DNA from 3 places in the Vreelandella aquamarina genome. Region 2 is predicted to be linked to each of the others. Evidence: predicted binding sites of a transcription regulator. Region 2 holds the regulator's gene; each other region holds the start of a gene.
What was found. Region 2 encodes LexA, which represses DNA repair genes until DNA is damaged. Its sites were predicted from a motif close to TACTGTNTANNTANACAGTA; they were not measured.
Positions count from the first base shown of each region.

Region 1 (10,326 bases), 460 kb from region 2:
GCTTAAACAGCGCAGCAGCACGCTGTCTTTACCGGTGCCTTCCAACCGGAACCGATTGAGGTACGGTGTTGTGGCGGATTCTGCATTGCCGCAGTGGCGGCACATGATATCCACACCGTGGACTTTCGAACTGATCATGATATGTCGCACGCTGACCTCCTACCGCTAGGGGGTGAATGGGTTCAGGCGTGGTAACGTCCGTGTAGAGAAGCATCACGAAGGATGCTCAAAAAGTATAGGTAGCGCTGACACAAAGCGCTATAAAAAGCATGCGCAGGCGTTTTTGGGCGAATGGCAGAGGGAAGCGTCAAAAAATTTAATAAAAGTGCGGTGTTTTCTATCTCACGTTAATGTCGTTGACACATATAAAGTTCATGGTGGGCAGTAACACAGGGAGGGTGTCAAGGAGTAAGAGCAAGCACGGAGCGCTTGTAAGACCAGGGATGCACGAACAGGACGTTCGTGAAGAAGGATCACGGAGGAGTCACTGCTACCCCGGCCATGTTTGGCCGGGGTTTTTTTATGCTAATTAAGCGGAGACTTCTTCGTCGCTACCGGGTTTGGCGCTGCCTTGGTGAGCCAGCGGGCTGGCTTGATCGAGACGCGGGTGATTATCCAAGAACGCCCGCTTAAGATTGGGCAGGGCATCCAGCGCTTGAATGGTGTGGTGCAGCGCGTGAACCGCTGCCAGCACGTCTTGGGTGTTACCGGTTTCCGAAATGGTGTGCATATTGCGGATCGGGAACCCCATGGAGGTCGCTGCACTATCGATGGAGGCCAGGACGCCTGCCATGCCATCAGTGCCGGTATCCACACCCACGATGTCCCGCTGCATGGGAATGTCCTGCTCTTTAGCGGCGCTGGCGATGATGCGGTTGAGCTGCTCGCTGGCAATCGAACCCACCGATAGCGTAAAGCCTTTGCCCATTTCCAGCGGCTGCATGCGCTTGTCGCCAATGCCGGGTGCTGCTACGTAGTCGTGGTTCACGTCCACGCCAATCAGCGCATCGGGCTTTAGCTCACCGGCCAGCACGCGGCTGCCGAAGCGGCCAATCTCTTCGTAGCTGGCAATGGCAAACATGACCCGTACATTCTCGGTGCCGCCTGCTTCGGCGATCAGACGCGCGACTTCCGCTGTCACGAAGCAGCCCAGGCCGTTATCTAAATACGCACCGTAGAACGTATTCGGGCTAAAGCCTTGGCGGATAGGGCGGTTGAAGATGATCGAGTCGCCCGGACGCACGCCCAGGTTCAGCACCTGCTGCTTCTTGTTCTCGCCATGAATCTGCAGGTCGAGGTAGATCTGCTCTTTCTTGATGCCTTTGCTGCCATCGCGCTGGGCAGGGTCGGAGAAGTGGATCGCGCCCAGCGCTTCTACCGTGCCGCCCTCGATGCTGCGGTAGCTGCCGGGGGCGTCCGGGTCTTCGCTGAACAGCGTCACTTCATGACCGATCAATACGCCGGGCAGGAAAGAGTCGGTATTGATCCAGATTTTGCCGTCTTCACCAATCGAGCGAACCTGCATGCGGATTTTGTCCGCATGGCCGATGATCATCAGCTTGAACATATCATCACGGCCCGGGTGCGTATCCAGTACCACGCCCGCGTTGCCTTTGAACTGGTGCAAGTGCCAGTCGCTGGGGGCGAAGCGCTCGAAGTAAGGCTTCAGCACGCCGTAGGTCATCGCGCCTTCCAGGCCTACCGGGCTGGGAGCTGCCAAAATGTCGCGCATCAGTTTGAACTGCGCGTCGGGCATCGATTGCGTCCAGGGTTTTGCAGTATCGCTCATGGTGCTTACTCGCTTATGAGGGTAGTGAACGTGAGAGTTAGTCTGCCAGATTCCGAGCGCTAATGCGCTGCTTCTCCATGCCACGTTTAGCCGATAGTACGGCACTGGTTTCCGCGTATGATGGAAGATAGCTGGCTACCTATTTAAGCCACACTACCACAACAAAAATAGTCACGACGAGGGAGTGTCCATGCCTACTAGAAGTGTTCAGGCCCAGCGCTTTAAAGTGCTGTTGGCGGGGGTATTTAGCCAAATTTTATGTATCGGCATTGCGCGATTTGCCTATACGCCGCTACTGCCGGTGATGCAGCAGCAGAGCTGGATCAGTGATGCCGATGGCGGTTGGCTAGCAGCGTTGAATTACGCTGGCTATATGCTAGGAGCGGTGCTGGCGGCCTCTATTCGCACGATTTATTTGAAGGACACGCTGTTTCGCATTGGCTTAGTGCTGGCCGTGTTAACCACCGCCGGTATGGCGCTAACCGAGCACTTTTGGGTATGGGCGGGGCTGCGCTTTTTGGCGGGGCTTTCTAGCAGCGGCTCGATGCTGTTGGCATCAGGGCTGATTTTGCACTGGCTGATTCAGCACCATCAGCGGGGCGAGCTGGGCATCCACTTTGCAGGCGTCGGCATTGGCATTGTGGTCGCGGCCTTAGCAGTAGAGCTAATGCTGGCGCTGCCAATGAGCTGGCAAGCGCAGTGGTGGGGCTTTAGCGCGTTGGGGGCGGTGCTGCTGGTGCCTGCCTGGTGCTGGTTACCGCGTCCGGTGAAACCGGTGGTAGGCAGCGCTGCCAGTCATCAACCTGCAACGCCGCCTAGCCGCACCTTTATGCGTTTTATGCTGCCTTCCTACTTTTGTGCGGGCTATGGCTATGTGATCAGCGCAACGTTTTTGGTCGCGATTGTGGAGCGTGAACCGCTGCTGGCCGGAGCCGGAAACTGGGCCTTTGCGCTGGTGGGGCTGGCCGCAGCACCCGCCGTGATGCTGTGGGATTTAATCGCGCGGCGGATTGGTTACTTAGGCGCGCTGATTATGGCCATGATGGTGCAGGTAGTCGGCATTGTGCTGCCTGCGATCAGCCCAACGTTACCGGGCGTTTTGATTAGCGCAGTGCTCTATGGCGGCACGTTCCTGGGGTGCGTCAGTTTAGTGCTGACCATGGCGGGTAGGCTGTACCCCGCCAGCCCCGCCCGCTTGATGGGACAAATGACGTTGGCTTACGGCGCAGCGCAGATTGTGGCACCTGCGCTCACCGGCATGCTCGCGGAAGCCTCCGGCCATTACGATGTCGGCTTGTGGTTAGCGGGTGGCTTTGTGGGGTTGGGTGCCTTGCTGTTGGCGTGGCTGCGTCGCGTCGACCAAACCGCCCAGCGGCTAGATACCGAAGCCAAAGCCAGCTATGCCACGCCGTGATACGTGGGCATTCGCGGCAAAATCCACTAGGATAGGCGCTTTTTTCCGATAGGGTGGAAGGTCATGGCGTCTTCGGGACAACCTCGCATTCAGTGGCTGGGCCGCTGGGGCTTCATGCTGGCAGCCACAGGCTCAGCGGTAGGGCTCGGCAATATTTGGAAATTCCCTTACATCACCGGTGAATACGGTGGTGGGGCCTTCGTGCTGGTCTATTTGGCCTGTATCTTGGCGGTAGGTGTGCCGGTCATGATGACGGAAATTGCCTTTGGCCGCCGAGGGCGCGGTAGCCCCATCGACGCCATTCGCCGGGTGGTAAACGAGTCTGGCCGCTCGTCCGCTTGGTCGCTGCTGGGCTGGATGGCCATGCTGTGCGGCTTCATGATTTTGTCGTTCTACGTCGTGGTGGCGGGCTGGTCGTTCTCCTACTTGTGGAAAATGCTCTCCGGCGGTTTGGCAGGCACCAGCGTCGACGACATGGCGGCCGTGTTTGGGGCCAACAATGCCAACCCGCTGACGCTGGGGGGATGGAGTACGCTGGTCACGCTGCTGACTATGGTCATCGTCGGCAAAGGCGTTCAAGAGGGCATCGAAAAAAACGTCAGTTGGATGATGCCTGGCCTCGTACTCATGCTGCTGCTGTTGATCGTGTTTGGCGTGTTTTCCGGCGGGTTTGGTGACGCGGTGCGCTTCCTGTTCTCCTTCAAGGCGGGTAGCCTCTCCAGCGAAGGGATGCTGGCGGCGCTGGGTCATGCGTTCTTTACGCTCTCGCTAGCGTCGGGAGCGATCCTGACCTATGGCAGCTACCTGCCCAAAGGCACCTCCATTGGCCGCACCACGCTCAGCGTCGCCGTGGCGGATACCGTGGTAGCGCTCATGGCCGGGCTGGCGATCTTCCCGGTGATTTTTGCCAACGGCATGAACCCCGGCGAAGGCCCAGGGCTGATCTTCATGAGCTTGCCGCTGGCGTTCCAAGCAATGCCCATGGGGACGCTCTTCGGCGTGCTGTTCTTCTTGATGCTCTCCATGGCCGCGCTCACGTCGTCGATCTCCATGGTGGAAGCGACGGTCTCGTGGCTGTGCGATAACAAAGGCATGAGCCGTAAGTCGGCTGCCTGGGCCACTGGCATCGTGCTGTGGCTGATCAGCACACTGGCGATGCTGTCGTTCAACCTGGGTGCCGACTGGACGATGGCAGGCAAGAACGTCTTTGACTGGCTGGATTACCTCACCTCCCGCTGGATGATGCCGCTGGGCGGTCTGGGCATGGTGCTGTTGGCGGGCTTCGTATTGAAAAGCGAGACGTTCCGCGACGAGCTGGGGCTAGCGCCGCTGCCCTATGCGCTGTGGTTGGCCATGGTGCGCTACGTCAGCCCGCTGGGCATTCTGGTGATCTTTGTCGATGCCTTGGGCCTGTATCAGGTCTCGTTTGCCGCCCATTGGCCGGTGCTGCTAGCGCTGCTGGTACTCATTGCCGTGATCGGTGAAGCCATTAGCCCGCGTCTTCGCCAAGCGCTTTCCGCCCGCTAAGCGCTGTTTTTCTCGCCTTGCCCTGGCGTCGGCAATCGCGCCAGGGTGAGTACCTGCCTCCATTAACTCATCCCAGCACGTGGTGTAACGCCTGGAACGATGCGCGCAGCGCAGTTGCCAAGGCGCGTCGGCACCGGTCATACCAAAGCGCAGCGTGCCTTGCCCCATCTTTTGGTTGATGGCGTCGACCGTCTTCATCAGCTGCGGGTGCGCCTTGGTCGTGGGCTGCAGCAAAGAGAGCTGGTACTGCTGCGCATCCACCAAGTCCAGCAGCATGACGCCGGCTTTCATGAATGTGTAGCCGGGGCGATACATCTGATCGAGCCCTTCACGCACGGCTTCTAGAATGAGGCGGGTATCGTCAGTGGGCGCAGCGAGGGGAATCATCGCGCTGGGCGAGAGCTGCGGCTGATCTTTGCGGTGGCGGTTGGTGTTTAAAAAAAGCATCACCGCGCGGGCCAGGCTGCCTTGCTGGCGCAATTTTTCGGCACTTCGCTGGGCGTGACGGCGTAGGGCGGCGTGCAGCTCCTCTTTTACGCCGGTGGATTGGCCGAACGAGCGGGAGGTCATGATGCGCTGGCGGGGCTGCTCCACGGCGTTCATCTCTAGGCAGGGCGTACCGCGTAGCTCCAGCGCGGTGCGTGCCAGTACCACGGAAAAGCGTTTGCGCAGCTGCTTGGGGTCGCACTCGCGCAGATCCCAGGCAGTGCGAATGCCGCTGACCGCTAGCCGCTCCGCCAAGCGCCGACCGACGCCCCATACCTCGCTAACAGCGAGCTGTTTCAGCACTACCTGCGTGGTAAGGCTCTCGCCGTGAAGCAAGCACACTCCCTCGTAATGCGGCTGCTTTTTGGCCACGTGGTTGGCAAGCTTGGATAGCGTGTGTGTCGGCGCAAGGCCCACGCACACGGGCAGCCCTAAATGGCGACGAATACGGCGGCGCAGCGCTGCACCGATGGCTTGGCACTGGGCATCGTCGAAGCCATCCAGGTAAATGAACATCTCGTCGATGGAGTAGGGGGCGACCTCGGGGCAGGCATCGCGCAGCAGTTGGGCCAGCCGTGCCGACATATCGCCATACAGCTCGTAGTTGGAAGAGAGCAGATGAATCGCCCCACGGCGGCGTAGCCCCTCTAACTGGTACGCGGGCGTGCCCATGGCGATCTCCATGGCTTTCATCTCCTCCGAACGAGCAATCACACAGCCGTCGTTATTCGACATCACGCCAACCGGCTTGCCCTCTAGCGCGGGGTTGAACACCCGCTCGCAGGAGACATAGAAGTTATTGGCATCCACTAACCCGATCATGGCAAGTACTCGTGAATGACGGCGCGCACCACGCCCCATAGCTGGCAGTCAGTGCCTTCTAGCGGCAGCGGCGGATAGTGGGGGTGGGCAGAGCAGAGGTGGGGCGTGCCGCGATATAGTGCGTAGCGCTTGATCAGCACTTCCTCGTCGAACATGGCCACGAGGATATGCCCTAAGCGGGGCGTCACGCTGCGGTCGACGACCAGTAAATCGCCTTCGAAGATTCCCCAGCCCTCCATGCTGTCGCCGGTGGCGGTGAGGTAAAACGTTTGGGTGGGGTGTTTGATCAGCCGCGCATTGAGATCGAGGGTGCGCGGCTCGTAATCTTGGGCGGGGGAGGGAAAGCCGCTAATGCCGGCGCGGCCCGTTTGGGGAGGAAACGGCAGCGGCTGAGACGTTAACGGCAAGGCTGTCGCAACGGGGGCGAGTTGAGACGGCATCGTCGGTATCCTCAAGAATAAATAGTGTGTTTATATACAGTATATATAAACAGTATTTATTCACGAGGCAAAAATTGCAAGCACTGCCCTTAGCGAGCCAGCCACAGCCCCACGACCAAAGCACTGATGACTGTAATAAAGAACACAAGGTTGCGAACGCGGGTATCGCGGCGAGGTTTCATGGCAATCTCCATCAAAAAATGAACGGCGTCGTGGCCCATGGCCGCGTAAAAGCAGCACAAGCGCTGCGCCGAGCATGGTAACGTTTGAGCCACAACGTTTGCACCGCAATGTTTGCATCGTAATGTTCACATTTAGGCGCATCATCAGACGCGCCAGATTTTCGCAGTGAGACCCATTGTTATGAACGACGCTTCCCGAGTAGGCGCGGCGCCTCAGCCGCTTTCGTTGGCCGGTGGGCGGTTGGCGGCATTGAGCTGGGGGCAGTACGACGCACCCACCTGGCTGGCGCTGCATGGTTGGCTGGATAATGCCGCCAGCTTTACACGCTTGGCCCCACGCTTGGTGAGCGCGCTGGGCATTCGCATCGTGGCGATCGATTTTCGAGGCCACGGGCACTCCGCTCATGCCCCGACTGGCAGCGACTACGCGCTTTGGGACTACACCCACGATGTGCTGGATGCCATGGATGCCCTAGGCCTCGAGCAGACCACGCTGCTGGCGCACTCCATGGGCGCGGCGGTCTCTTGCTTGGTCGCGGCCGCGCTGCCGGAAAAAGTAGCGCGACTGATTTTGCTGGACGGGTTGGGCGCGCTCAATACGTCGGCAGAAGAGACGGCCAGCCAACTGCGTAAAGGCATCATCGCTCACCGGCGCTCCTCGTCTCGCACACCGCGCTACCCCGACCTGGAAAGTGCCATTGCGGCCCGGGTGGCGGGCGGCGTCACGCCGTTGGATAGCATCACCGCCACGCCGCTGGTCGAGCGTAATACTCAAGCCACGGCCGATGGCAAAGTGCAAATGCGTACCGACAGCCGCCTGCTCAAGCCCTCTCTGGTGCGCTTTACACCGCCGCAAGTGCTAGCGGTACTGAGCGAGATTCGCGCACCGGTGCTATTGATAGAAGGAGAGCAGGGCATTTTGGGCGAGCGTGCCTGGGCAGCCCAGGCGCGGCAGGCGGTGCCGCAGCTCACTCGGCACGTGCTGGCTGGCGGTCACCATTTGCATTTGGAGCCGCAGGCCGTCGAGCGCGTGGCCGAGGTGATTTGCCGGGAAGGCCACACGGCCAGTTAACGTTGGAACACAAGAACGACGTGTGCGTATGAGACACCATGCCAAAAAGGAGGGGCAGAACGTGGTTAGCCAGTTGACGGGGAGAGCGTTGGGGAGCGGTCGTAAAGTGGCCCTGGTGCTGGGGAGCGGCGGTGCAAGAGGGTACGCCCATATCGGTGTGATTGAAGCGCTGGAGGCCCGAGGCTTCGAGATCATTTCGATTGCCGGGTGCTCCATGGGTGCGCTGATCGGTGGCATTTATGCCTCGGGCAAGCTGCCGGAGTACCGCGAGTGGGTGTGCAACCTCGACTACTTGGACGTGCTCAAGCTGGTCGACGTGACCTGGAGCCCCATGGGGGCGATGCGCGCCAATAAAGTGATGAGCAAATTGGAAGAGTTGGTGGGCGACCGACTGATCGAAGATCTGCCCATCCCAGTGACCACCGTGGCGACGGACTTGGTGCGCCAACGCGAAGTCTGGTTTCAAAACGGCCCGCTGCTGCGAGCCATTCGCGCCTCGATTGCCGTGCCTGGGGTGATTACGCCGGTCCACATCGGCGAGCAGGTGCTGGTGGATGGCGGGCTGCTCAACCCGCTCCCCATGATGCCGATTCTCGCCGCCCACGAGGCGGATTTCGTGGTTGCCGTGAACGTTACCGCCCACAGCCCGCAGCCCGTAACGCTGGACGAGCTGCTGCCCCAGGAGGGGGGCGATGACGACCGCACCGCCTTGGAGCGGGACCGCGACGCCAACATAGGCGGCTGGATGGATGAAGTACGCGCCACGACCCGGCGGCTTTGGGGCGGCCTGGGCGGCGGCGGTGACGACAGCGACGACGATGAGACGGTGGATCTGCGCGGTAAGCGCGAGTGGGGCAAGCTGGATATGATTCTGGAGTCGTTCGATATCACCCAGGCGGCGCTGGCGAAGTACAAAGTGGCGGGCTACCCGCCTGACGTACTGATCGAAATTCCCAAAACGGTGTGCAGTACCTACGAGTTTCACCGCGCCAACGAGCTGATTCGGTTAGGCCGCCACCTAGCCGACGAAGCGTTGGAGCGACGCATGCCGAGCATCGCCTCGGATGCAGCTGAGTAGTCGTGACGAGGGCGTGGCGGCGAAAAAAACAGTGATTCAACGCAATGGCAGAAAAGGTATCGCTACTGGCCGCGCTTGCGCAGCAGGATATACACCGCCCCGGTGCCGCCATCGATATCGGTGGCGGAGCAGAACGCCAGCACGCCGGGCCACTCCCGTAGCCACGCGTTGGTGTGGCTTTTCAGTACCGGGAAATCAGACGTGGTGCCCCACGCCTTGCCATGCACCACCAGCACACAGCGCAGCCCCTGGGCAGCGGCATCGCGCAAAAAACTCTCCAGCTCCAGCCGCGCCTCTTCCAAAGTGTAACCGTGCAGATCCAACCCCGCCTGCCACGCCGTCTGCCCGCGCTTGAGCTGGCTGAAGGTGCGCCAGGGCAGGTCCGGCACGCTGAACTCTAAATACTCCGATGGCCGTACGGCTTCCACCCGGCCATCGGACGTGCGCCCGCTGGTTTGCAGCGTACTGCTCTCGACCGCCGCTCGGCGACGCGCTTCGCTGGCATCTGACTGGCGCTTTGGCTTGCCGGGGTCGGCTTGGTTGGTGGCAATACGGCGTACCCCTGCCGCCTGCAGCGCTTGGCGAAAGGCACTGATATCGTCATCGTTGGGCAGGTGTCGCGTCATGGTCGGCTCGAATCAACTAAGTAGTGGTGAAAAAAGGGGCGGTGGATAAAAAACGCTAAGGCGAGACAGTATAGCGAGCTTGGCGCTGCTGTGAACCGGGCGGCGTCAAAGGTACAATCCCCCAACGACCTTTTGACGCCAGGAGCCCTTGTGACCACGCATCTCACCGATGAGTCCTCCCCTTCGACGCTATCGCTGCCGGATTCGGCGCTGGTCAGCGATCTTTTTACACTGCGGGACTATTTGCGCTGGGTCTCCAGCGAGTTCTACTTGGCGGGGTTGCACTATGGGCACGGCACGCAGTCACCCTGGGACGAAGCGGTCGCCCTCTGCCTGGGCGCGCTGCATCTTCCTTGGAACGTCGACCCGGCCGTGCTGGATGCGCGGCTGCTGCCCATCGAGCGTGAGCGGATCATTCGCCTCGCCCGCGAGCGCGTTACCACGCGCCGCCCGCTGCCTTACCTGCTGGGGGAAGCCTTCTTCGCAGGCTACCCCTTCAATGTAGATGAGCGCGTGCTGATTCCCCGCTCACCGATTGCCGAGCTGATCGAAGATGGCTTTGCGGCGTGGTTCCCCGAAGAGCCGCCCGCCCGCGTGCTGGATTTGTGCACCGGCTCCGGCTGCATTGGCATTGCCACGGCGCTGGTATTGCCCACCTGCGAAGTGGCGCTGGCGGATATCAGCCAGGATGCCTTGGCCGTAGCGCGGCAGAATATTACCCGCCACGATGTCGGCGACCGTGTACGCGCCGTGGAGTCTGACGTGTTCGACAGCCTGGAAGGCCAGCGCTTCGACCTGATCGTCTCCAATCCGCCCTATGTCGATGAACGCGACCTGGCCACCATGCCCGCCGAGTTCCGCCACGAGCCGTCGTTGGCGCTGGGCGCGGG
Region 1 covers NZ_CP024621.1:1,233,307-1,243,632, forward strand. Annotated here, with positions in the region: gene CTT34_RS06060 (hypothetical protein) at 1-150, opposite strand, end outside; gene CTT34_RS06065 (M20/M25/M40 family metallo-hydrolase) at 530-1,789, opposite strand; gene CTT34_RS06070 (YbfB/YjiJ family MFS transporter) at 1,980-3,203, shown strand; gene CTT34_RS06075 (sodium-dependent transporter) at 3,267-4,730, shown strand; gene CTT34_RS06080 (Y-family DNA polymerase) at 4,653-6,038, opposite strand; gene CTT34_RS06085 (LexA family protein) at 6,035-6,478, opposite strand; gene CTT34_RS06090 (alpha/beta fold hydrolase) at 6,842-7,732, shown strand; gene CTT34_RS06095 (patatin-like phospholipase family protein) at 7,761-8,810, shown strand; gene CTT34_RS06100 (Smr/MutS family protein) at 8,873-9,436, opposite strand; gene prmB (50S ribosomal protein L3 N(5)-glutamine methyltransferase) at 9,587-10,326, shown strand, end outside.
Region 1: the regulator LexA is predicted to act here: its motif matches at 6,514-6,533, upstream of CTT34_RS06085 (LexA family protein).

Region 2 (10,326 bases):
CGTTCTGACGCAAGGCCTCGTCGTTGGCAAGGCTGGTATGCAGTCGCTGACTGACGGCAAACCCCTCCTCTGCCAACGTGATCGCAGGCTCGAAGAGCGCTTCCCAAGGGAGCTGTCCGTGCTCGGCGTGGGCTTGCTCCAACATGCGTACCGTACCGGGCACACCCACTGAGAGACCGCTGGCCACGGCATCCATAAAGGGCAGCGGCTCACCGTTTTCCATGAACAGCTCCCCAGTGGCTGCGGCAGGCGCCGTTTCGCGGCCATCGTAGGCTTGCACCTTCGCTCCGTCGAAGTGCATTAAAAAAGCGCCACCGCCGATACCGCTGGACTGCGGTTCGACCAGCGTCAATACCATTTGTACGGCTACTGCCGCATCGATGGCATTGCCACCCGCTTTGAGCACTTGGTAGCCTGCATCGGTGGCTAGCGGGTTCGCTGCCGCCACGGCAAAGGTGTCAGCCGCCCAACCGGGCTTCTCTTCGAAACCTGATCCCACTTCCGGTGTAATGGAGGGTGTCTCGTAACTAAACCCCCAGCTCACCATTGGCACCAGCAGTAAACCAGTCAGTGAGAGTGCCCTTGTTGGCCGCATCGCTTTTCTCCTTGAAACCTTCGCGCTGACGTTAACATCCTAGGCGGAATCGCCCGGTCGTCGTTCAAACAACAGCGTAGCCTATAAAACGACTGCGCCCGACACAATGGTCGGGCGCAAAATAGCAAGCACGCTAAGCGTATGAACAATGCGTTAGGCGATGGTTTCACCTGCCAGCATGAACCAAGTTTCCAGGACCGCATCAGGGTTGAGCGACACCGAATCGATACCCTGCTCCATCAACCACTTAGCAAGATCCGGGTGGTCGGACGGCCCCTGGCCGCAAATGCCCACGTACTTACCCTTCTCTTTACAGGCTTTGATCGCCATGGCGAGCAGCTTTTTCACTGCGGGATTACGTTCATCGAACAGATGCGCCACTATGCCGGAATCCCGATCTAAGCCCAGGGTTAGCTGGGTAAGATCGTTCGACCCGATCGAGAAACCGTCGAAGTACTCGAGGAACTCATCCGCCAGCAGCGCATTGGCTGGCAGCTCGCACATCATGATGACTTTCAAACCGTCTGGATGTTCGTCCCCGCCACGCGGTAAGCCGTTAGCGGCCAGCAGGTCCACTACTTCGCGTGCCTCGTCGGTGGTGCGAACGAATGGCACCATGATTTCGACGTTCGTGAAGCCCATCTCGTCACGCACGCGCTTCAACGCGCGACACTCGAGCTCGAAGCAGGGACGAAATGCGTCCGAAATATAGCGGGAAGCACCACGGAAGCCCAGCATCGGGTTCTCTTCGCCCGGCTCATAGAGTTTGCCGCCAATCAGGTTTTCATACTCGTTGGATTTGAAATCCGACAGGCGGACGATCACTCGTTGCGGGTAGAATGCTGCTGCCAGCGTGGAGATCCCTTCGACCAGCTTATCGACGTAGAAGCTCACCGGGTCGGCATAGCCAGCGGTACGCAGGTCGATCACCTGTTGAAGATCGGCAGGCAGCGTATCGTATTCCAGCAGCGCTTTCGGGTGCACACCGATCATGCGGTTGATGATGAACTCCAGTCGCGCGAGGCCAACCCCAGCATGGGGTAAGCTTGCAAAGCCGAACGCACGATCTGGGTTACCCACGTTCATCATGATTTTAAAGGGGATTTCCGGCATCGAATCGACGCTGGACACGTTGCAGTCAAAGGCCAATAGCCCTTCATACACGTGACCAGTGTCGCCTTCTGCACAGGACACCGTTACGTCGGTACCTTCCTGAAGCTGCGTTGTGGCATCGCCACAGCCCACCACCGCCGGAATACCCAGCTCACGGGCAATGATGGCCGCGTGGCAGGTGCGGCCACCACGGTTCGTCACGATGGCCGAAGCGCGCTTCATGATCGGCTCCCAGTCGGGGTCCGTCATATCGGTGACCAGGATGTCGCCTTCCTGAATGTTGTCCATCTCATCGGGACTCAAGACGATCTTGACCGCCCCACGTCCAATACGCTGACCGATGGCGCGACCGGTAATCAGGGTGCGGCCCTTTTCGCGTAGCTGGAAGCGTTCGAGCTTCCCGCCCTCCTGCTGAGACACCACGGTTTCCGGACGCGCCTGTACGATGTAGAGCTTTCCATCGTCGCCATCCAGCGCCCACTCGATGTCCATCGGGCGCTGGTAGTGTTGCTCGATGGTCACCGCCTGACGGGCGAGGTCCATCACCTGCTCATCGTTGATACAGAAGCGACCGCGATCTTTGAAAGGTACATCGACGGTGTCGACGGACTTACCGGCGCTAGCATCTTGCCCATAAACCATCTTGATCAGCTTGGACCCCAGCGTGCGGCGCAGCACCGCCGGGCGACCTGCGGCCAAAGTGGGCTTGTGCACATAAAACTCGTCGGGATTGACAGCCCCCTGTACCACGGTTTCACCCAACCCCCATGAGGCCGTGACGAAGACGGCATCGCGGTAGCCTGACTCCGTATCGAGGGTAAACATTACGCCGGAAGCACCGGTTTCAGAGCGCACCATCTTCTGGACGCCTGCTGATAGCGCCACGTTTTCATGAGCGTAGCCACGGTGAACGCGGTAGGAAATGGCGCGATCGTTGAACAGCGAAGCAAACACTTCATGCACGGCGTGTTTGATATTGGCAAACCCTTCGATGTTCAAGAAGGTCTCTTGCTGCCCTGCAAAAGAGGCGTCCGGCAGATCTTCTGCAGTGGCAGAGCTGCGAACGGCGACTTTCAGACTGGGGTGCTGAGCCTGGAGCTTTTCGTAAGCATCGCGCAGCGCGGCCTCGAAAGCGGGAGGCAGTGGCGTATCGATGATCCACTGACGAATCGTCTTACCGGCTTCGGCCAGGGCTTTGACATCGTCAACGTCCAAGCGAGCGAGCGTGTCATTAATGCGGTCGTTCAGCCCCTCATGGGAGAGAAACTCGCGATACGCGTGGGCAGTGGTCGCGAAGCCGCCGGGCACCGTCACGCCAACCCCCGACAGATTGGAAATCATCTCGCCCAGCGAGGCGTTTTTACCACCCACGCGTTCGACGTCTGCCATACCTAGCTGATCGAACCACAGAATGTACTCTTCCACGCAACCCCCTCGCTTTCAGACTTTGTTGCAACCCCATAGGGCGACACTGTTAGACGTTGTCACCCTAGCACCACGCGTTCCTATTCGCCATTGGTCTAACAGCGAAGGGAGTGGAGGATTTTTACAACAACTCACTGATATAGCCGTTTTATGTAGTGACGGTGAAGCGTTGTGCTGACGGCAGACGCAGCCCACAATAGACGCATCATGCACCCTTAGCTGGCGGAACAGTCTATGAAGCGAACGGCCTTTTTCATTTCCGATGGTACCGGCATCACTGCAGAGAGTTTGGGACGCAGCCTGCTGGCCCAATTCAGCGATGTCGAGATCAACATGCTGACCAAACCCTATATCGATACGGTGGAGAAAGCCCAAGCGCTGGCCGAGATCATCGAGTCCACCGCTATCCGCGACGGTCACCGCCCCATCATCATCGATACCATAGTGGATCAAAACATCCGGAACGTCATTCGTCAGGCATCAGGATTCAAAGTGGATATTTTTTCGACGTTCCTGGAGCCGCTCGAACAGGAGCTGGAAACCCACTCCTCCTACAGCGTCGGTCGCACTCACTCCATCGGGAGTGACGATGTCTACATGGATCGCATCCATTCGGTCCACTTTGCACTGGATAACGACGATGGTGCGCGCACGCACCAATACGACAAAGCCGACATCATTCTGGTAGGCGTTTCTCGCTGCGGAAAAACCCCCACGTCGTTGTATCTCGCGCTGCAATTCGGTATTCGTGCAGCCAACTACCCGCTGACCGAGGACGATCTGGACGAAGACGGCCACCTTAAGCTGCCCAAGGCATTGGCAGCCCATCGACACAAGCTGTTTGGTTTGACCATCGATGCCCGTCGGCTATCGGCCATTCGCAATGAGCGCAGACCCAACAGCCGCTATAGCTCGATGGATCAATGCTTGCAGGAGGTAGAGCAGGCGGAATCGCTGTATCGAACGATGCACATTCCTTACATCGATACGACGCGGTTTTCCGTGGAGGAGATTTCGACCCGCATGATCGCGGAGACGGGCCTAGCGAGGCGCTTCTCTCCCCGCTAGGCAACGCTTTGTATTACATGCCCTTAGGCGCAAAAATCCCTGGGGCGTTACGCCAATAGCCTTTGTAATCCATACCAAAACCGAAAACGTAACGGTCGGCCACTTCCAGACTGCAGTAGTCGGCCTTCAGACCCGGCACTGCTTTACGGTCGTGCTGCTTGTCGACCAGTACGGCGGTCGTGACACTGGCGGCCTGCGCCTCTTTGCAGTATTCGAGGATGGCGGCCAGCGTCGCCCCTTCGTCCAGAATGTCATCGACGATGACCACATGACGTCCCGCCATGGGCACTTCAGGCGAGACGCGCCAGAAAAGCTCACCACCGCGCAGTTCGTTCCGATACCGCGTGGCGTGCAGGTAATCCACCTCTAGCGGGAACCCCAGACGTGTCAACAAGTGCCCCGTCGTGATGAGCCCACCGTTCATGACGCAATAAAACACCGGCAGCTTGTCGCCCAAGTCACGCGTGATCTCCTCTGCCATGCGATCCAGCGCCCGCTCTACCTGTTCTTGCGAAATCAGGCAGTCGGCGTTATCCATCAACTCACGCATGGAATCCAGCGATTCAAGCGCTTCTGTATCCAACTTGGACATGCTACTTCTCCACAAAGCCTTCAAAAAGATAACGGTATAAAAATCAGTGTGCCAACGCGTCGAGTTTGGCATGGGTGCGCCGCCAGCGACCAAGCGCAGCCAAAGCATCGAGCTCTGGCCTTGCGCGACCGTAACGTAATTTGGCAGGACGTTTGTTCAACACCCCGTCACAGGCGTGAACGACTTCAAGAGCCGCCGCACGATCATTACATATCAGCAGCATGTCACAGCCAGCCGCCAGAGCTGCCTTGGCGCGCTCCGCGGGGCCACCGGCTTCGTGCGCACCGGCCATGCTCAAATCATCCGAGAAAATACACCCTTTGAACCCGAGCGATTCACGCAGCATGCCCAGCCATGTTGGCGAAAATCCGGCGGGACGTTTGTCAAAAGCCGAATAGATCACATGGGCCGGCATGATGCCGTTCAAGACGCTCGCCAACTCGCGAAACGGCACGAGGTCGCGGGCTTTCAATTCCGCCAGCGTCCGGTCATCGACGGGTAGCGCCACGTGGGAGTCTGCCGCCACGCCCCCATGGCCGGGAAAGTGCTTACCCACGGCGGCCATGCCGGCATCATGCAAGCCTTCGACAAACGCATGGCCAAGTTTGGCCACGTGAAGCGGGTCACTGCTGAAGCTGCGCTCACCAATCACGCTGGACACGCCACTTTCCACGTCCAATACGGGAGCGAAGCTAATATCCAGCCCGCAGGCGGCCATCTCCATGCCTAACAGCCAGCCGGTATCTTTGGCGAGGCTCAAACCTGCTACTGGGTCGGTGGCGAACAGCTCACCAAGACGCGCCATGGCGGGTAACCGGGTAACGCCCTGCTTGATTCGCTGGACACGCCCCCCCTCTTGATCGATCCCCAGCAGCAAATCGCCTCTCACACGACGAATGCTCTCGCACAGCTTGCGAACTTGATATGCGTCTTCGACGTTACGGGCAAACAGAATCACACCGCCCACGGCGGGATCTTTTAGCAGGCGCTTTTCCGCGTTGGATAACTGTGGCCCTTCTAGGTCAAGCATGACCGGGCCGATGGGTTGCGTCATGGTGGTGAATCCAACAAAAAAGGGCGCCATTCTAGACTAACCGCTTAGCGTGTCAAAATTCTGGCAGGACGCCGCATCAATGGGCTTAATGAAGCCAAACCGGCGTACCGGGCTGGGCATGGTCGAATAAGAAGTGTAAATCGTCATTGCGCAGGCGTATGCAACCGTGAGAAGCGGCCTCGCCCATGGGCTGGTCCTCGGGGGTACCGTGCAGATAAATATAGCGCCGCTGGGAATCCACGCTCCCTCCGCGGTTCACACCCCGCTCCAACCCGCACAGCCATAGAATGCGCGTCAAAATCCAGTCGCGCGAGGGGTGCGCGGCCGCAAGCTCTGGCGAAAAGACTTCGCCTGTCCAGCGGCGACCACGAAACACGGCATTATCCGGACAACCGCGGCCAATCGACGCTCGCACATAGTGCCAGCCAAGCGGTGTTTGACCGCTACCCTCTTCCTGCCCCACGCCTGCCAGCCCCGTCGAAATCGCACACTCATGCTGAATGTCGTTCCCTTGCCACCAGCACAGCCTCTGGCGCTGGGTATCGATCTCTATCCAACCCCCGCGTGTTGGCGGCAGCTCAGCTAGCTTGGGCGTTACCATGGTGACCCTCTTCAACCACAGCGGGTAACGGTGCATTCATGGCCGCCACTACGACAGGACGCAGCCGTCGCACCAAATCACGCACCGTGACCTGCTCTTGATAATCCTTGGCAGCAATATCGCGCAGTGCATCCAGCCCTGACAGCGTGAATATTACCGTTCCTAACATAAAGTGTAGCCGCCAGAAGCGCTCGGCGTCCGGCAGATCCGGCGTCGCTTTGCGCACCAGCTCCGTAAAACGGGTGAACACATCACCATACTGCTGCTGGATGTAACGCCTCAAATGTCCCTGCGCTTGGCTGTAGGCCAACCCTAGCAGTCGCATGAACACTTTTAAGCTATTGCGCTCGGCGGGAACGGCGAGCACCGTGGTCGCCATGGTTTCCAGCAACACTTCTAGGGGAATCGGCTGGCCCTGGTAGCGCGCCTCTAGTTCATCCAGTGCGGTATGAAAGCGCGCCGAGAACGGATCGAGATAGCGGGCGAACACCGCTTGAATCAGCGCCTTTTTGGAACCAAAGTGGTAATTCACGGCGGCCAAATTGACCCGCGCCTTGCTAGTGATATTGCGCAGCGACGTCTCGGCAAAGCCTCGCTCTGCAAATAGCACCTCTGCCGTATCCAAAATACGCGTTACCGTATCCGACTGGGCCATAACGCCCTCCAAAAAACAGGTGTTTTAAACAACGCTGAATACTATGCCATTCGCTTTGCTGGCTCAATCTCTTATCCAATTCGTGCCTAGTCATTGACGGGTTTCATGTTTGTCTAGCTTTCGTGGTCCTCGCCATGTACTGGACAGAGCAACATACTGTATACTTAACCACATACTGATTAAGCCGACATGTAGCTACTGTCTTTTCACTGTTTTGGAGTTTGGTATGTCGCGTCCACTCACAGCACGTCAGCAGCACGTATTTGATTTCATCGTTAAGACCATGGGTGAGCTGGGTTATCCGCCAACGCGCGCCGAAATCGCCAAAGCGCTTGGCTTCCGCTCTCCCAATGCAGCGGAAGAGCACCTGCGCGCGTTAGAGCGCAAGGGGGCCATTCGCATTATTCGTAATACGTCCCGTGGGATCCGTCTGCCTAATCAAGAGCCGCTGGAACCTGCCGATACGCCAGCCCCTGCCACAGCATCGGTCGCCGCTGACCCTCTCCCCAACGGATTGCCCGTGATTGGTGAAGTGGCCGCTGGCAGCCCGATTCTGGCCGCCGAGCACATTGACCGTTACTGCCCGTTGCCTGCCGAGTACTTCACGCCCAAGGCCGATTATTTATTGCGGGTACGCGGCCTCTCCATGAAAGATGTCGGCATTTTGGAAGGCGACTTACTGGCCGTTCACCGTACCGACCGCGTGCGGGATGGTCAGATCGTGGTAGCACGACTAGAAGACGAAGTCACGGTCAAGCGTTTTAAACGCCAGGGGCATCAAGTGACGTTGATTGCCGAGAACGCCGACTTTGCCCCCATCGAGATCGATCTGCGCACGCAGCAACTGGATATCGAAGGCGTCGGCGTTGGGGTAATTCGTGGAGGCAACGGTCAGGCACTGGGCTGATCCTCACCGACGCTCTGCATACACTCGCCTGCGTTACTGGGAGTCGATATAACGGTGGTCATTGAACGTGGCCACCCAGTTCGGATGGTAGACCAGCAGGATGCTGAGCAGCATCCCCGTAATGAAGGCCTCGGAAGGCATCAGCAGTGGTAAAAAGCGGGCATACTCTTGAGCCAGATACACGGCTTCAGGGTCAGTGCCCGCCATGAGGATGAGCGCCACCGCCGACAGTCCACCCACCAATGTCGACAGCGCCGCACCAAAAAAGCCACAGGCAAATAGAAAGACCATCAAATTATCCGGCAGCCGGCGATCAACCAGCCGCCACACCACGCCTGTCACCATGGCAGGTACGATGCCGGTGACCAGCACGTTTGCCCCCAGCAGGGCCCAGTCGTTTCGTCCAATCGCCACCATGGCAACGTTGATCATCAGGTTGCTGATGAGCGCTAACGGCATTTTGAATACCAGCGTCATTAGTACCGTAAAGACCAAATGCAGCGTCAGCCAATCCACCGCTTGCGCACGTAGCTGCCAAAACAGCATGACGATCAGGGTTGCGGCCAGCCAGCGGTGCTGAAGCGCCGGATCATCCAGAAGAGGTTGCCAGGGGCGCAGCCAAACGCACCAGCCCATCACACCCAGTGACAACAACCCACTCATCACGAGCGCCCACGGTGCCAATACGCTTTGTGCAAAGGACATAGCGCCCCCAGAATCGATTAACTAAAGACGACCGTCTTATTGCCGTGGATGAGTACGCGATCTTCCAAGTGCCAACGCAAGCCGCGAGCCAGCACCGCTTTCTCCACGTCGCGACCAAACCGAACGAGGTCGGTAGGCGTATGACAGTGGCTGACCCGATGAATGTCTTGCTCGATGATCGGCCCGGCGTCCAGCTCTTCGGTCACGTAGTGGCATGTCGCACCGATCAGCTTCACGCCCCGCTCATAGGCTTGATGGTAGGGCTTGGCACCGGCAAACGACGGCAGGAAGCTGTGGTGGATGTTGATGACTCGACCTGCATAGCGCTCGCACAACGAGGGCGGCAGTATTTGCATATAGCGGGCCAGCACGACACAGTCTGCACGGGCCGCGTCGATCCGCTCTTGCACCTGGTCGAACGCCGGCTGTTTGTTGGCAGGATCGACCGGCACATGATGGTAGGGAATACCGTACCACTCGGTGAGCGAACGCATATCGTCATGGTTGGAAATCACGCTGACGATATCGCAATCCAACTCCCCTGCCTGCCAGCGGTAGAGCAAGTCGACCAAACAGTGAGACTCTCGGGATACCATCAACACCACGCGGCGGCGTTTCTCGGTATCCACCAGCGACCACTGCATATCGAACTCCGCCGCGACGGGTTCGAACGCGGAACGCAGCGCCTCTGCCGACATGCCGAGTGAGTCCGCCAGAATTTCATAGCGCATGAAAAAGCGGCCAGTCTCTAAATCCGAGTGCTGGCTTGCCTCGGTAATGGAACCACCCTGCTGAGCAATAAAGCTTGAGACACGCGCCACAATGCCCACTTGGTCTGGGCAGGAAACAACTAACCGGTAATAATGAGACATCACAAACACTCTTAACGTATTTAACGGCACGCTCGCCAAGCACCTGCCGGGCGGCAGGTAAACTCTGTAGCGACCTTAGTGTAACGTAAGCCGGATGATGAAGCACCGTGGTCAGGTGCCGCGATGATTGTTACCCGCCCCCCGCATCCCGTATAGTTAAGGGATTACTTTCTAGGCTTTTCATAACTGATGCATCCATCACGCGTTCAACTTCGTCCCCGTCGCCGCCCGCCTCTGCGCCTACTGCCGCTAGGTGGCTGTGGCGAAATTGGAATGAACCTTACGCTGTATGGATACGACGATCAGTGGATCGCCGTCGATTGCGGCATGATGATTCGCCAAGACCTGCCGAACTCCCCGCTTCAAGTACCCAACACGGATACCTTGGAAGCGCTCAAGATCGTACCTAAGGCGCTGTTCATTACGCACGGCCATGAAGACCATATCGGTGCCGTAGCGTGGTTGTGGCCTAAATGGGGCTGCCCGATCTTTGCCACGCCACTGGCGGCGGGACTACTTCGCTACAAGTTTGCCGAACACCAGCTCAGTAGCGCAGCGATTCAGATCATCGAACCAGGGGATGCGGTGGAGAGCGGTCCATTCACCCTTCGCTATCTCAGCGTTACCCACTCCATCCCCGAAAGCTGCGCCATCATGATGCAAGCGGGAGATTACCGCATCCTGCACACGGGAGACTGGAAACTCGATCCAACGCCGCTCATCGGTGCGCCGGTCAGTG
Region 2 covers NZ_CP024621.1:1,692,511-1,702,836, reverse strand. Annotated here, with positions in the region: partial or broken gene ggt (gamma-glutamyltransferase) at 1-595, opposite strand, end outside; gene ppsA (phosphoenolpyruvate synthase) at 749-3,133, opposite strand; gene ppsR (posphoenolpyruvate synthetase regulatory kinase/phosphorylase PpsR) at 3,368-4,201, shown strand; gene CTT34_RS08225 (hypoxanthine-guanine phosphoribosyltransferase) at 4,215-4,793, opposite strand; gene nagZ (beta-N-acetylhexosaminidase) at 4,837-5,847, opposite strand; gene CTT34_RS08215 (L,D-transpeptidase) at 5,933-6,448, opposite strand; gene CTT34_RS08210 (TetR/AcrR family transcriptional regulator) at 6,426-7,103, opposite strand; gene lexA (transcriptional repressor LexA) at 7,330-8,010, shown strand; gene CTT34_RS08200 (energy-coupling factor ABC transporter permease) at 8,044-8,715, opposite strand; gene purU (formyltetrahydrofolate deformylase) at 8,733-9,587, opposite strand; gene CTT34_RS08190 (ribonuclease J) at 9,861-10,326, shown strand, end outside.

Region 3 (10,326 bases), 920 kb from region 2:
GGGTGAACCACCAAGCCAAAATCCTGCAGCAGCGGGTTCAGGTCCGCGCCATCCTGCGGCATGTTGGGTAGCAAGCGTTCAAAGGGGTTGGAGGTCACGAGAATGAAGAGCAGAAAGCCCACACATACCATGCCCATCACGCCCTGCACCCTGGCCACCATGTCGCGGGGCAAGTCGCCCGAGAAGACCGACGCCGCATAACCCCAGCCCGCTAGCATCAGGCTCCACAGCAGCACCGAGCCTTCATGGTTTCCCCACACCGCGCTGAACTTGTAGTACCAGGGCAGCAGCGAGTTGGAATTATTGGCCACGTTGGCCACACTGAAATCATCCAGCATGTAGCTGGCGGTCAGACAGAGGTAGGCAATGGCGACGAACAGGAATTGCCCTGTCGCCATGGGCCGGCCATAGGCCATCCATAGCGGGCGACGGGTCGCCGCCCCGGCAAGCGGCATCACTGCCTGCACCACCGCCATTAATAGCGCGATGACCAGGGCAAAGTGGCCAATTTCAGGAATGATCTTAATTAACATGGGCGCTCCGAATTAGCATCAGGCCTTATCGCGTGGGGTGCGTTCAGCCGTTAATAGTCGCTTCCTTCTGGGGAGCCTTCCTGCTCTAGGCGCTTGCCCACTTCGGCGGCTTTCGCTTGAAAGTCGGCCGGGGAGTAGCCTGCTTCTTCCAATGCCTGAGCCACTTCAGGCGGCATGTAGTTTTCATCGTGGCGCGCCAGCACTTTATCGGCGTAGAGACGACCATCGGCCTGCAGTTCGCCGACCACCACCACGCCCTGCCCTTCACGGAACAGGTCCGGCAGAATCCCGCTGTAGTAGACCTCCAGATCGTCCACGTAGTCGGTCACCACAAACTCGACGTCCAGGCTTTCCGGGTCGCGGGACACAGAGCCCTCTTTGACCATGCCACCCGCGCGAATCTGGCGCTCCATGGGGGCATCGCCCTGGGCGATTTGCACCGGGCTGAAAAACAGATTGATGTTGGCGCGCAGCGCGTACAGGGTGAGCCCCACCGCAATAGCGGTGAGCGACAATAGCCCCAATATGACAAACAGCTTCTGTTTACGTTTAGGCGTCATGGTGAACGTCCTTTTGAGCAGAGGTAACGGGCTCTTGCAGAGGCTGCGCATGCGGTGACGACTGGCGCTGGGCGTGCTCACGACGCACCCGACGCTTGACCGTGTGAAGAAGCTGGCGGCGCTCCTGGCGGGCATGCCATACGATGACCAGCATCAATAGCGCAGTGACTCCCCAGGCAGCCCACACGTAAACCGCGTGACCGCCCATGGCAAAAAATTCGTTCAGCGAGGAAAAGGCCATTAGTTCGTCTCCTCGGCAAGCTCGCGCACCCAGCGCTTGTTGGCTTCTCGACGCAGAATTTCGCTGCGCGTGCGCATCAGCGTGAGGGCAATGAAAAAGCTGTAAAAACCCAACACCATAATGAGTAGCGGCGCCCACATATCCATGGTCATGGCGGCGCGGCCGGTAATCGTAAAGGTGGCGGGCTGGTGCAGGGTGTACCACCAATCCACGGAGTATTTGATGATCGGGATATTGATGACGCCGACCATGGCCAGCACCGACGCGGCACGGGAACCGCTATCGCGGCTGCTAAAGGCACCCCGCAGAGCTATCACGCCCAGATAGAGAAACAGCAGAATCAGCATGGACGTGAGGCGCGCGTCCCACATCCACCAAGTGCCCCAGGTCGGCACGCCCCACACTGCGCCCGAAAAAAGGGCCACGAAGGTCATCGCAGCCCCCAACGGGGCCATGACGGTGGCAGCCATATCGGCCACTTTGATTTTCCAGACCATGAACACCAGCCCGGAGACCGCCATGGAAACGAAAATGGACTGCGCTAGAAACGCCGCAGGGACGTGGACATAAATGATGCGAAAACTATTGCCCTGCTGGTAATCCGCCGGTGCAAAGACCAACCCCCAAACGGTGCCGACCAGCAGCAGCAACGTTGCTGCCACCCAGAAAAACGGCTGCAGCTTGGCGCTAATGGCATAGAACCATTTGGGGGATCTTAGTTTGTTGATAAAGGCCCACATGGTGTTCCCGTCCTCTAACCGTTAATGCTGATGCGCAGCGATGCCGCAATGGCCCAGGGTGCCAGCATCAGCGCCAGCGCTAACAGGGCCCCTAGAATCGCCAAATGCGCGGCTATTCCATCGCCAAAAATCGCGGCCTGTACGGCACCTGCGCCGAAAATTAGTACTGGTATATAGAGCGGCAGCACCAGCAGCGATAGCAGCACACCGCCCCGCGCTAGACCCACCGTCAATGCGGCACCGATGGCCCCGATCAGGCTCAAGCTGGCCGTACCGAGTGCCAACGACAGCGCTAGCACGGCGTAGCTTCCCGCTGGAAGCGACAGCATGATGCCCAAGAGGGGCGCCATGAGCGCGAGCGGCAGACCGGTCAGCAGCCAGTGTACCGCCACTTTTGCCAACCCCAGCGCTGCCAGCGGCTGGGGGGCCAGTAATAGCTGCTCGAGGCTGCCATCGTCGTAGTCGCTGCGAAACAGGCTATCCAGCGAAAGCAGGGCAGCGAGCAGTGCGGCCACCCATAACAGCCCCGGCGCAATGCTTGCCAACAGCTCTGGATCCGGTGAAATCCCTATGGGAAACAGGGTAATCACCAGCGCAAAGAACACCAGCGGATTGAGCACTTCGCCACGACGGCGCAGCATCAGGGTGAGGTCGCGCTTAAGCGTCGCCTTGATGGCCACCATCAAACCGCCCTGGGGGGCATGCATGACCACCTCGGGAGTGCTCCGTTGAGCGTGTGAACGTTGCAACGCTGTCTCCTTCTTACCCCAGCTGAATACGCCTAAGCACGGGTGACTCGGTCAGCGCATGGTGCGTAGTGACCAACACACAGCCGCCAGACTGCGCGTGGGCCACCAGCTGCGCTTCTAGCGCTGCCACCCCTTGACGATCGATCGCGGTGAAAGGCTCGTCGAGCACCCACAGCGCGCGCTGGGTTAGGGTCAAACGCGCCAGCGCTACACGCCGCTGCTGCCCGGCGGACAGCTGCCCGGCAGGCACGTCTTCGAAGCCGGCGAGCCCAACGGCAGCCAACGCCGCCTCTCGTGCGGGCTCGCTGCCCTTTTCTCCGCTAAGCGCTTGATACCAAGCTAAATTCTCCAGCGGCGAAAGACCTGCCTTCACACCGGGGGCATGACCTAAATAGAGTAAATTAGCGAGAAAATGTTCACGGGCTTGGCGCATGGGTTCGCCATTCCAGTAAAGCTCGCCACGGTAATCGGTTAATTGGCCAGAGAGTATTTTCAGCAGGGTCGTCTTGCCGCTGCCGTTGGGGCCTTCAATGCGCACAATCTCGCCGCTTTGAATATCGAGATTGAGCCCTTCAAACAGCCAACGGTCATCACGTTCACAGGCCAATTGTCGGGCTTGCAGGCACAGGCTCAAAAGACACTCCAGGCACATTGATTTTGGGTCGAACTCTACACGGAAAGGCCCTTTCCCGCCAGTCGGGCTCTGCGGTCTTGGGTCGCAGCGTGGTCCAGAGCCATGCTGGCTTAAGCGTCTTTCGGATGAGCCAAGCGAAAGACAGGACTAGCACTGTATGCAAAAACAGGCTTATACTGTAACCACTGTATGAATAGACACCACAGAATAAAACAACAGGTATCGACTCAATCAAACGCCTTGGCAACGGGCGCTGCATGGGAGAACACACTATGACGACCTGCCTATCCTCTCGGGTAACGTCTCACGTCCCTTCTTACGTATCCCCTCAGACGCTGTCTCAACCGGTAGCGCCATCGACGCCTCACCCGTTAGCGTCTCGCAGCGCTTCCTCACATACGCGCCAAGCGTGCACACCCCCTCGCGTCACACGTCGCAACACCTACGCCCTGCGTATTCGCGGTGACCGCATGCGCGACTGCAACCTGTTCGACGGCGATGTCATCATCATTCACCGTCACCAGCACGACGCTCATCAAGAGACCGCCGTTGCGACGATCAACCAGCGCGAGGTAACGCTAAAACAGCTCTCCATTAGTCGCCTGGGCATTCATTTATGGCCGGAAGATGCAGCCATGCCCGATCTCTTCCTGCATAATTGTGATATTCAGGTGCTGGGCATGGTGATGGGCGTGGCCCAACACGCCACGGACCCCCGGCATCACTAACTGGTCATCCACCCTGCCGGGAGTCCTAGTTGCGTTTTCGAGTTCCTGATTTAGCCCTTGATACATGGCACACCGCCGAGATCGACGTCGAGAAGAGTCAGTTTTTGACCTGGGTGTGCCACGCCCCGACCACCGACGCCTTCGACACGCTGCTACACGCGGCCAAAGCCGCCCATCCGAATGCCAGCCATCACTGTACAGCCTTCATCGCAGGCCCGCCTGGCGAGCAAACCCACATCGGTTTTTCTGACGATGGTGAACCGGGCGGCACCGCAGGGCGCCCCATGTTTCAGGCGCTGCAGGGCAGCCAACTCGGCGAGATTGGCTGTGTGGTGATTCGCTACTTTGGCGGCACCAAGCTCGGCACCGGCGGGTTAGCCCGCGCCTATGCGCAGGCGGTGAATGCCGGGCTCGAAACGCTGCCCACCCGGGAAGTCGTCGAGCGGGATCTCTATGAGTTGAAAGTTAGCTTCGCCCACGAGGCGCAAGCCCGGGCTTGGTGCGACGAGCAGGGCCTGCCCGTACAACAGGCAGCGTACGATGGCAACGGCGTGAGTTTGACCATCGGCTGGCCACGGGATGTCGAGCTGGATATCAGCGGCCTAGAAAATCGTCTTAAAACAGCCATTGAGCTACAGCAAATATAAAAAAAACGCGGCTTACACGAGCGCTTGCTCGGTAAGCCGCGTTCTATAGCGGCAGGCGTGCTGTCTAACGAGCCGCCTAGCCCAGGTACTTGATCATTACCCCGGCAGCCACCGCCGAACCGATGACCCCAGCCACGTTCGGCCCCATGGCATGCATCAACAGGAAGTTGTGCGGGTTCGCTTCCAGACCGACCTTATTCGCCACGCGCGCCGCCATCGGCACGGCAGACACACCTGCCGCGCCAATCAACGGGTTGATGGGCATTTTGCTGACCAGGTTCATCAGCTTGGCCATCAAGACACCGGCGGCGGTGCCGATACCGAACGCCACGATCCCCAGGCCCAGAATCCCTAGAGTCTCGAACGCCAAAAAGCTCTCCGCCATCAGCTTGGAACCCACCGACAACCCCAGAATGATCGTCACGATATTGATCAGCGCGTTTTGCGCCGTATCGGAAAGACGCTCGACCACACCACACTCGCGCATCAGGTTACCAAAGCAGAACATGCCTAGCAGCGGTGCCGCGTCCGGTAGAAATAGCGCCACAGCAATCAACAGCATCAGCGGGAAGACCACTTTTTCGAGCTTGGAGACCGGACGCAGCTGCGTCATGGTGATCTTGCGCTCTTTTTCGGTGGTCAACAGGCGCATGATCGGCGGTTGGATCAACGGCACCAGTGCCATGTAGGCATAGGCCGCGACGGCAATCGCCCCTAGCAACTCAGGCGCCAGCACGCTGGAAACGTAGATCGACGTCGGACCATCCGCCCCGCCGATGATACCAATCGCCGCCGCCTGATTGAGCGAGAAATCCATGATGCCCATGGACGTCAGCAGCACCGCGCCAAACAGCGTGGCAAAGATACCGAACTGCGCCGCCGCCCCCAGGAACAGCGTGCGCGGGTTGGCCAGCAGCGGGCCGAAGTCGGTCATCGCTCCAACGCCCATGAAGATCAGCAGCGGCGCAATGCCCGAGCCAATGGCGACCTTGTAGAAGTTATAGAGCATGCCATCGCTGTAGCCGACGCTCACCGCCACGTCTTTGGCAGCGCGCAGCTGATCCGGCGCGGCCGAGTCGTGGGCAATGGCCTTGAGGGTCTCGCGCCAACCCTCGACACCGGCCAGCGGGTCCAGCGTCGCGCCCAGCGCCGCCGCCATTTGCTCAAGCACGGCGGGCTTGGCCACTTCAATGGCTTGATCCAACGCCGAAATCGCCAAACCGGCCTCGGGAATGTTGGCCAAAATACCGCCAAACCCAATCGGCACCAGCAGCAGAGGCTCGAACTTCTTGTAGATCGCCAGGTAGAGTAGCCCAAGCCCCACCAGGATCATGACCGCTTGGCCAAGCTCCAGGTTATAGAGCCCGGAGCCTTCCCATAGAGTGATTAATTTATCCATTCCGAAAAGCCCTTAAAGCTCGATCAGCGCATCGCCAACGGCCACGCTATCGCCTTCGCTGACGTTGACTTTCGACACCGTACCGGCGCTGCTGGCACGCACTTCGGTTTCCATCTTCATGGCTTCCAGAATGATCACGACATCGCCTTCGGCCACTTGGTCGCCTGGCCGCACGTTCACTTTGAAGATGTTACCCGCCAGCGGCGCATCGATGCTGACACCGCTGGGTGCCGGGGCGTCGGCTTCGGGCTGGGCGTCGGACTGCTCTTGAATGTTGCCAATCTCCCCCCCCTCCGACACCTCGACCACGTACGCCTTGCCGTTGAGCTTCACGGTATAGGTCTCCGGGCCAGCACCAGCGCTTGGTGCGGCGGCAGGGGCTGTTTCTGCTTTGGCCGGCGCAGCCGTGCGAGGTGCTTCCGGCGCAGGCTCGAAAGCGTCTTTATTGTCGCGGTTCTTGAGGAATTTCAAACCAATCTGCGGGAACAGCGCATAGGTCAATACGTCATCCACTTCCCGCTCGCCGTCGGCAAGGCGAATGCCATCGGCGCTGGCTTTCTCTTTCAGCTCGGCGGCGAGTTTGTCCATCTCAGGTGAGAGGTTGTCTGCCGGGCGGCAGGTAATTGGCTCGCCGCCTTCCAGCACACGCTTTTGCAATTCGGCATTGAAGGGTGCTGGGGCAGAGCCGTATTCACCTTTCAGCAGCGCCTGTACCTCTTTAGAGATCGACTTGTAGCGCTCGCCCATCATGACGTTCATGACCGCTTGGGTACCCACGATTTGTGACGTGGGCGTCACCAACGGAATGAAACCGAGATCTTCGCGGACGCGGGGGATTTCACTCAGCACGTCATCCAGCTTGTCGCCAGCGCCCTGCTCTTTTAACTGGCTCTCCATGTTGGTGAGCATGCCGCCGGGAACCTGGGCCACCAGAATGCGTGAATCGATACCGCGCAGCGAACCTTCGAAGGCGGCGTATTTTTTACGCACCTCGCGGAAGTAGCCAGCGATATCTTCCAGCAACTCTAGGTCCAAGCCAGTGTCGCGGTCGGTATCTTTTAGCATGGCGACCACCGATTCCGTCGGGCTGTGGCCGTAGGTCATCGACATGGAGGAGATGGCGGTGTCGACGTTATCGACTCCTGCTTCGACCGCTTTCAAAATGGTCGAGGTCGATAAGCCTGTGGTCGCATGGCAGTGCAGGTGAACCGGAATAGAGAGCTCTTTTTTCAGACGCGTGACTAGATCATACGCCGTGTACGGCGTGAGTAGCCCCGCCATATCCTTGATAGCCAGAGAGTCTGCGCCCATTGCAGCAATGGTCTTCGCAAGATCGACCCAGCTATCCAGGGTATGTACCGGGCTTACCGTGTAAGAAATGGTGCCCTGTGCATGGCCGCCGACTTGGCGCACCGCTTTGATGGCGCGTTCCAGGTTGCGCGGGTCGTTCATCGCATCAAACACACGGAATACGTCGACCCCATTGGTTTTGGCCCGCTCGACGAACTTATCGACGACGTCATCAGCGTAGTGACGGTAACCCAGCAGGTTCTGACCACGCAGCAGCATCGCCTGTGGCGTGTTCGGCATGGCTTCTTTCAGGGCGCGAATACGTTCCCACGGATCTTCCCCTAGGTAGCGGATGCACGCATCGAACGTGGCACCACCCCAGGTTTCCAGCGACCAGTAGCCGACCTTATCCAGCTTTTCGGCAATGGGCAGCATGTCGTCCAAGCGCAGGCGCGTGGCAAACAGAGATTGATGCGCATCGCGCAGTACCACATCGGTGATTCCCAGAGGACGTTTTATTTCATTCATGGTCATGGCTCACAGTTTGGCGTTATGAATTTGTAGTAAATTTAACAAAAAAATTGCATCAGGAGCGAAATGGACACGCGGGAACGTGCCGCTTACGGACGGCGAGACGAACGATAACGATGCACCGCAGCACTGATCACTGCGACGACTTCGTCGTTTTGGCCCTGACTGGCGGGAGTTTTCCCACTTTTTCGGCCCGCTGGCGCAGCCACAGGGGCAGGCTGAAAGCGGTCAATCAGCTTTGACATTAGCGTGACGCTAATGACCAAAATAGTAAGAAAAACAAAAACAAAGCCCATACCAAGACCCATTAGAGCGAGCCCCTCTTGGAGCAACTCCGACCCTTGCATAGCGTGCTCTCCTTATTTTATAGGGTTATTGGCACACCAAACGCCTCCAACGGCGCTTGGCGCAATAAGGGTAATACACTAACCTGCCACATCCAGAATAGAATGCAATCGCGCCATAGTGGAAGTCATGGTTGTTAATTTACTACATAAAGGCAAGATCGGTCTCGCACCGATGGAAGGCGTCATCGATGCGCTCACCCGTGACCTACTCACTCGACAGGCCGGTTTTGACTGGTCGGTAACGGAGTTCGTCCGCGTCGTCGACACGCGCCTCCCCCCACGTGTGTTTTATAAACACTGCCCCGAATTACAGCAGTGCCCCGTCGCCACGCCCAGCGGCGTGCCGGTGCATCTGCAACTACTGGGCTCCGACCCTCAGGCCTTGGCCGAGAATGCGCGCCAAGCGCTGGCGCTGGGCGCAATCAGTATCGATCTCAATTTTGGCTGCCCTGCCAAGCTCGTCAACCGCCACGACGGCGGCGCCTCACTGCTGCGCCAGCCCGACCGCGTGTATCGCGCCGTGAAAGCGGTCGCGGACGCGCTAGACGGTGACATCCCGGTGACGGCGAAGATTCGACTGGGGTTTGCCAATCGTCGCTTGGCAGTGGCGTGTGCGCAGGCCACTGAGGCGGGCGGCGCGGCGCGCCTGGTCGTCCATGGGCGAACGCGAGACGAAGGGTATCGTCCGCCGGCGCACTGGGAGTGGATCGGCAAAGTGCGCCACCACGTATCTATCCCCGTGGTGGCCAATGGCGACATTTGGACCCTGGAAGATTACTGGAAGGCCCGCACGCTCTCAGGCTGCTGCGATGTGATGCTTGGGCGCAGTGCGTTGGCAGACCCCTGGCTCGCCCCTCGTATTCGCCACTGGCAGCAAACCGGCGAACGCTTGGCGGACACCACGTGGGAAATGCGCGCCAGCGTACTGCAAGAGTACGCCGCCCTACAGCGCCAACATCTTCCTGACCGCGTGGTCGTATCTCTGGTAAAGCAGTGGCTTGCCCAGATGCGCCAGGGCAACGCCGAAGCCAACCTGCATTTTCAGCGCCTGAAGCGCTTGACCGACCTGGACACACTTTTGGGTAGCCTGATCCCTAGCGCAAGCGCACTTAACGCCTGCGAACCCGCCTAAGGCTGTCGAGCACGCCCCACCCCTACCTTCCCCCCAGCCGATTTAAAGCGCCTCTCCAGGCGCTTTTTTAGGCGCATCACTGCTTTCGCTACCCGGCACTCTCCCTTGGCGCGTTACGGGCCAAAAAAAAAGCGCCCTTCCGCAAAGATGCGGGGGCGCTTTACACGATCGCAAGACTACCGCGCGAGCCACGATAGTCAGGCTAGAAAACAGAAAACCCGCTCTCCTATGAGAGCGGGTTTTGGAATCTGGCGCGCCCGGGAGGATTCGAACCTCCGACCACCTGATTCGTAGTCAGGTACTCTATCCAGCTGAGCTACGGGCGCTTTTCAGTCATTGCTTACTGCGTAAAACAATGAAAACAGTGTAACATCAAATACTTACCTTTGCAACTTGGCGCGCCCGGGAGGATTCGAACCTCCGACCACCTGATTCGTAGTCAGGTACTCTATCCAGCTGAGCTACGGGCGCATATCAAATTGCGATGCTACATGATGCAGTTGGCGGAGAGAGAGGGATTCGAACCCTCGATAGGGCTATAAACCCTATACTCCCTTAGCAGGGGAGCGCCTTCAGCCACTCGGCCACCTCTCCTCAACGGCACGGCGCGAATATTACCGATTATGATGACTGGTGTCCAGTCCTATTCCGATTTTTTTCGCGCCGCCCTGATATTACCGCTTAAACGCTCTTTAATGAGCGTGACACAGGCGGCCATTTACTCTGCTTCGCTTTCACTATTACGTTCACGCTGAATACGCTGATAGATCTCTTCACGGTGAACCGCGACATCTT
Region 3 covers NZ_CP024621.1:776,672-786,997, reverse strand. Annotated here, with positions in the region: gene CTT34_RS03875 (heme lyase CcmF/NrfE family subunit) at 1-533, opposite strand, end outside; gene ccmE (cytochrome c maturation protein CcmE) at 584-1,093, opposite strand; gene ccmD (heme exporter protein CcmD) at 1,083-1,334, opposite strand; gene CTT34_RS03860 (heme ABC transporter permease) at 1,334-2,074, opposite strand; gene ccmB (heme exporter protein CcmB) at 2,089-2,781, opposite strand; gene ccmA (cytochrome c biogenesis heme-transporting ATPase CcmA) at 2,837-3,457, opposite strand; gene CTT34_RS18400 (LexA family protein) at 3,730-4,185, shown strand; gene CTT34_RS03840 (IMPACT family protein) at 4,215-4,832, shown strand; gene CTT34_RS03835 (sodium ion-translocating decarboxylase subunit beta) at 4,909-6,231, opposite strand; gene oadA (sodium-extruding oxaloacetate decarboxylase subunit alpha) at 6,244-8,049, opposite strand; gene CTT34_RS03825 (OadG family protein) at 8,142-8,399, opposite strand; gene CTT34_RS03820 (tRNA dihydrouridine synthase) at 8,527-9,531, shown strand; tRNA gene CTT34_RS03815 (tRNA-Arg) at 9,781-9,857, opposite strand; tRNA gene CTT34_RS03810 (tRNA-Arg) at 9,926-10,002, opposite strand; tRNA gene CTT34_RS03805 (tRNA-Ser) at 10,033-10,125, opposite strand; gene csrA (carbon storage regulator CsrA) at 10,250-10,326, opposite strand, start outside.
Region 3: the regulator LexA is predicted to act here: its motif matches at 3,641-3,660, upstream of CTT34_RS18400 (LexA family protein).